Regions from separate parts of the Corynebacterium freneyi genome, predicted to be linked through region 1. Evidence: predicted binding sites of a transcription regulator. Region 1 holds the regulator's gene; the other holds the start of a gene.
The links. The regulator LexA, encoded in region 1, represses DNA repair genes until DNA is damaged. The targets are predictions, from matches to a motif close to CGAACANNTGTTCG.

Region 1 (3,128 bases):
TTGTTGGCCACGTCGAAGCTGACGTTGGACCGCGGGTGGCACCGGGCGGCGGTGAAGGAGATCAAGGCGGGCGTCGCGGCGGAGTCGGCGACGATGTCGGCCATCGAGAAGTTCGTCGAGATGTTCAAGGCCGCAGGCGGCGTCATGGCCGAGCGCACGACGGACCTCGAGGACATCCGCGACCGCGTCATCGCCGAGTTGCGCGGTGACGAGGAGCCGGGCCTGCCCGCGGTGTCGGAGGCGTCCGTGTTGCTTGCCGACGACCTGTCTCCCGCCGATACGGCGACGTTGGATCCGGAGCTGTTCGTCGCCATGGTCACCAGTCTCGGCGGGCCGACCTCGCACACGGCGATCATCGCCCGTCAGCTCGGGGTGCCGTGCGCCGTGGCCGCCGGGGCGGGGCTGAATGCGATTGAATCGGGGACGTTGACGCTGGTGGACGGCGCGAAGGGCGTCATCACCGCCAACCCGGACCCGGAGGATGCGCGGGCCGCCGTCGCCGAGGCCGAGCGGATGGCGGAGAAGATCGCCGCGTGGTCGGGCCTCGGCCGCACCGCGGATGGGGAGCATATCCAGTTGCTGGCCAACGTCGGCGACGGCAACGCGGCGCGCATCGCGGCGGAGGGCGCGGCCGAGGGCATCGGCTTGTTCCGCACCGAGCTGTGCTTCCTGTCGGCCGCCACCGAGCCGACCGTGGAGCATCAGGCGGACATCTACGCCTCGGTGCTCAAGGCGTTCCCGGAGTCGAAGATCGTGTTGCGCACCCTGGACGCGGGGTCCGACAAGCCGCTGGCGTTCGCCAACCTCGATCACGAGGACAATCCGGCGCTGGGCGTGCGGGGCCTGCGCATCTCCCGGTCGAACTCGGGGCTGATGGAGCGTCAGCTCGACGCCATCGCGTTGGCCGCGGAGAAGGCCGGTCGCGGCGGGGATGCGCCCACGTGGGTGATGGCTCCGATGGTGGCGACGCTGGAGGAGGCCGAGTGGTTCGCGGACCTGTGCCGACGACGCGGGCTCACCCCCGGTGCGATGATCGAGATTCCCGCCGCGGCCCTGATGAGCCATGACCTGATGAAGGTGCTCGACTTCGTGTCCATCGGCACCAATGACCTCACCCAGTACGCCATGGCCGCCGACCGGCTGTCGCCGCACCTGGCGTACCTCACGGATCCGTGGCAGCCGGCGGTGCTGCGTCTGATCGACATGGCGTGCCGCTCCGGCAAGGACTCCGATACGCCGGTGGGCGTGTGCGGCGAAGCGGCGGCGGATCCGTTGCTGGCGTGCGTGCTCGTGGGGCTCGGCGTGACCTCGTTGTCGGCTGCGGCGACGGCCCTGCCGGGCGTGGGTGCCCAGTTGGCGGAGGTCACCGCCGCCCAGTGCGCGGACGCCGCCCGCGCCGCCCTGGATGCGTCGGATGCCGACGGTGCCCGTGCGGCGGTGCGCGCGGTGCTCCGACTGGAGTAGCGCGAACGGGGGACGTGCACGCGAAAAAGAACCGGGGCCCGAGCTCATGCTCGGGCCCCGGAGGAACTAGAGGAAGAACTAGAGGCGGCGCAGGACGCTGACGACGCGACCGAGAATGGTGACGCCTGCGTCGACGGGGATCGGCTCGAAGGCGTCGTTGTGGGGGAGCAGCCACGTGCCGGAGCGATCTTCGTGCCACTCCTTCACCGTGGCCTCGCTGTCGGCGTCGCCGTCGATCATCGCGGCGATGAAGTCGCCGTTGTTCGCCGTCTGCTGGGACTTCACGACCACCCAGTCGCCGTCGAGGATGCCCGCGTCGACCATGGACTCGCCGACGACGCGGAGCATGTACAGATCACCGGACTCGACGAGCTCGGCGGGCAGCGCCATGTGCTCGTCGATGTTCTGCTCGGCCAGGATCGGGTTGCCGGCGGCGATCTGGCCGACGATGGGCACGTAGGTGGGGGCGGTCGCACCCTCCGGGACATCGGGGACGTCGGCCGACTTCGGCTTCGGGCCCGGCTTTCCGGCGTGCGTGCCCAGCTGCTGCTTCAGATCGCGGACGTCGACGGCACGGGGCTTGTGGGGATCGCGGCGCAGCGCCCCCTTCTTCTCCAGCTCCTTGAGCTGGTAGGCCACCGACGACGTCGAGTTCAAGCCGACCGCGTCGCCGATTTCGCGGATGCTCGGCGGGTAGCCGCGAAGCGACACCGCATCCTGGATGACTTCGAGGATGCGCCTCTGGCGATCCGTCAACTGGGTCTTGTTCGACTGCTTCTTCTCGGCCATGTGTCCACTCCCACTGGTTCAGGTCGTGCTCGATCGCGTCGTGCTCGGTGTCGTCGTGCTGGGTGTCGTCGTGTCGGGGGCGTCGTGTTCGGCGTCCGTCGCGCCGGTCATTCCCGCCCGCCGTTCGAACACGACCCTACACCAAAACCACCCGTTGTGGCACAACTGTTCGAAGTTTTCGCCCCCATCTCTGGACGCGCTCCCGTGGCGGTGCTATAAATCGAACGCGGGAACGGAGTCGAACATCCGTGCGGCACGTTCGAAAGGGATTATCCGCGTCGTTTTTTACGATGCCCGCAGATTGCCGGATGGAAGGAGCCAACCGATGACCGCCTTTATCGAAGATTACCGCATCAACACCCTGACCAGGGGAGAAGAGCAGCTTTGCGACGGGGTGCCCGCGTGGGTCCGGCAACGCCCGATCGGCGCTTCGGCTCGTGTCGGCGCGTCCGTTCGTCGGTCCGCAGCTTCCGGCGATGTTCGACGTCGTGGTGGCTCGGATCGAACGGGGGTCCGCACGTCCCGTGGCCCGTCGAACGGCCGTCCGGGTGGCGTTCCGGGGGCTTCTCGGCGTCCGAACACAGGGCGAACGTCACCGGTGCCCGCACCCGGACACGGTGTTTCGAACATCGGCCACGTTCGGGGTAGCCGTTCGGTCGTCCGGGGTCCGGTGCAGGGAGTGCGCCGCAACGCCACGTCCATGGCCATCGTCGCGGGCATCGGCGCCGTGTTCGGTCTCATGCTCCACTTTTCCGGCCTGGGGGCGCCCATGCCGGACACTCCGCCCACGCCGACGTACGTCGGGGCGTCGAGCACGGCTGGGGAACCCGTGGCAGGCGGGGTCGCGAAGTAGGGGCTCGCCACAGAGGGGGTAC
Region 2 (3,128 bases), 780 kb from region 1:
ATGGCGTCGGTGAGCAGCACGAAGCCGAGCAGGCCGACTTCGGCGTAGTGGTCGACGGTGACGCCGGTGAGGTCGGCGACGGCGGTGATCAGCGCCTGGCGGCCGGCTTCGGTGGACCGCTTTTCCACGGTTTCGGGCGATTCGCCTTCGGCGGACAGGCGTTCGGCGGTGCTGAGCTTCATGTCGCCGTAGACGCCGTTGATCTTCTTGTTGCCGTCCGCGGTGCTGATGTACGTGTCGCGGGGGATGGAGATCGCGGTGGCGGAGGACCCGTCGTTGGGGACGCGGATGACGATGATGGTGTCGGTGTTCGTCGCCTCTTCGTCGCCGGCGCGGAGCATGTCGATCTCCTCCTGCGTCAGGGGGTTGCCCTGGGCGTCCGTGCGGGAGTCGGAGCCGACGAGGAGGATGTCGGTGGCGCCGTCCTTTTCCTTGCCGAGGGAGAAGTCGCCGCCGGATCCGAGGCCGCCGGCGGCGCGGCCGACGGTCCACCAGCCGACGGCGGAGACGGTCAGGCACAGCACGGACAGGAGGATCAGCAGGGACCTCAGCGGCATCGGAACAGCCTGGCGGACGTCGCGGCCCTGCGTGGGCGGCGCCTGGATGTCCCGGGCGTGCCTCGATTGGGGTGTGCGTGCGCTCAAGTTGGTTCCTTCCCTCACGCGGGCGTTTCCGGCTGCTCCGGTTGCACTACCGTGGGTGCCGTCAGGTGGGCGTCGTAAAGCAGGATTCGTGCTTTGCGACGACTCAGTCGTCCCAACGATAATGAAACGGACTGCCGATGACCGAACCACGCGCCGGAAAAGCCCATGAAGTGGGGGGAAACGGAGCCGCCGTGCGGGTTGCGGTGGTGGGGTCGGCGGGGCAGCTGGGCACGGCGTTGCTGCGGCGCGAGCCGGCCGGGGTCGAGGTGACGTGGCTGGAGCGGGAGGATCTGGATGTCGCGGATGAGGCGGCGGTGATGGCGCATCCGGCGTTGCGGGGCGTGGATGTGGTGGTCAATGCGGCCGCGTGGACGGATGTCGATGGTGCCGAGACGCCCGAGGGGGAGGCTGCGGCGCATCGGGTCAACGCGGTGGCGCCGGGGTTGTTGGCGCGGCGGTGTGCGCGGGAGGGGGCCTTTTTCATTCACGTGTCCACGGATTACGTGTACGGCGGCGGCACGGGCGACGATGGCGCGGGTGGGCGGAGGCCCCTGCGCGCGGACGATCCCGTGGCGCCCGACACCGCGTACGGGCGCACGAAGTTGGCGGGGGAGCGGGCCGTGGCGGACAGCGGTGCGCGGGCCGCGATCGTGCGGACGGCGTGGGTGTTTTCCGGTCCGACGCAGCCGAAGGCGTCCGACTTCGTGTCGACGATGCTGCGGCTCGAGGAGCGCGGCGGCGACATCGACGTCGTCGACGACCAACACGGGAATCCGACGTTCGTCGACGATCTCGCCGATGCCCTGTGGCGGTTGGCGTTGCGGCCGGTCGAGGGCGTGTTCCACGTGACGGGGGCCGGCGCGGCGACGTGGCACGACGTGGCGTCGGAGGTGTTCGCGCTCGTGGCCGGGCAGCCCGAGCGTGTGCGTCCGTGCACGTCGGCGGAGTTTCCGCGGCCCGCGAAGCGTCCCGCTTGGTCCGTGCTCGACGGTTCCGCGTGGGTTGACGCCGGTTTCGTGCCCCTGCCGGATTGGCGCGATGGCTTGCGCCGCGCGTTGGGCATGGTCGAATAGGGCTTGCTTGGCTGGGCGTTTTTTCTTGACGACGGCGGCGGGTACGCATGCGCCCTGATGCACATGTGAACGGTGGGGCGAAACGAGCCCGAATCGTTACCCCACGTTCGAAGAAAGTGACTCGAACACTTGTATGATGAATGGTGACGGCGGGGCCGGGGGAGGCCACCGCATCGGGGCAGATCAGCAGCAGCGATCACGCGACACAGTCACTTTCGACACGCGCATCCAGCGCCGGGGGAATCGACATGGCATTCGACCATGACGCAACCAACAACCACCACGACCATCACGATCACGATCATCACGACACCGAGCCGCCACCTGCGCGGAAGCGGTGGGCCACCGAACGCGATGAGCCGGTGAGCAACCTCGCCCGGCGGCGCAACCTCGTCGACATCGACATCTGCCTTGCAGTTACCCCCGATGGTGACGACGACGTCGACTCCCACCTCGCCTGCGTGGCCACGCGCCTGGGACTGTCACGTGGCAAAGCCGCCCGATACTGCGACGTCGGGGTGATGCTGCGCCGCATGCCCAAAGTGTTGGGCGTATGCCGGTCGGGGGCGTGGCCGCATGAACGCCTGGCCACGATTGCCGCGGCCATTGCCGCGGTATCCGACGACAATCTCGCCGCGGTGGAAGACAAGTTCGTCGCCTACCTGTGTCCGAGGAAGGACTTCCAGGCCCTGCCCGGACCGAGGGTCTTCGCCCGGGAGTTGCGCCGCATCGTCGAAGCCATCGAACCGGTGTCGACCCCACCCGACGATGAACCGAGGCCGATTGTCGGTGAGTCGTACGGGGTCGACAATGAGGGAGCTGGTGATTTCGGGCAGTTGATCGTGGTGTTGCGCAAAGACCGTCTCGCCGAGTTCGACGCCACCGTGCGGGCGATTAGGGATGCGAAGGCCAACGACGGCAACGAGTGTTCTTTGCCCGATGCTCTTATGGCGTTGTGTCGCGGTGGCGGTGAGGGGGTGTCGGTGACGATGAACGTCTACGTCGACGGCACCAACACCGCCGGCACCGCCAACAGCACTACCGGCGCCACCAACACCTCCGGCACTGGCACCAGCACCGCCAACACCACCGGCACTGCCAACGCAAACACCGGCACCGGCACTGCTGATGAGGGCGATGTGCAGGTGTGGCTCGACGGTGCCGGCTGGTTGCCGAAGTACCTGACCAAGGCGTGGCTGTCCCGGGCGGCGACTGTTCGGTTGTCGTCGGACTCGGTCACCGGTGGGTATGTGCCCACCGACGCACAGAAGGCGCGGGTGCGTGGCCGTGATGGTCAGTGTCGGTTCCCGGGGTGTGATGTGCCGGCGCATCGATGTCAGATCGACCATGTCGTCGACTACGACCCCACCCACACCACCAGTGACGGTGACGGTGGCGGCGGTGACGGTGA

Region 2: a site for LexA is predicted at 1,840-1,853, ahead of CFREN_RS02495 (HNH endonuclease signature motif containing protein). Genes of this name have one in related genera too.

Annotation. Positions count from the first base shown of each region.
Region 1 covers NZ_CP047357.1:1,361,489-1,364,616, forward strand. Annotated here, with positions in the region: gene ptsP (phosphoenolpyruvate--protein phosphotransferase) at 1-1,464, shown strand, start outside; gene lexA (transcriptional repressor LexA) at 1,543-2,253, opposite strand; gene CFREN_RS06190 (hypothetical protein) at 2,924-3,106, shown strand.
Region 2 covers NZ_CP047357.1:579,591-582,718, forward strand. Annotated here, with positions in the region: gene CFREN_RS02485 (LCP family protein) at 1-557, opposite strand, end outside; gene rfbD (dTDP-4-dehydrorhamnose reductase) at 782-1,717, shown strand; gene CFREN_RS02495 (HNH endonuclease signature motif containing protein) at 1,966-3,128, shown strand, end outside.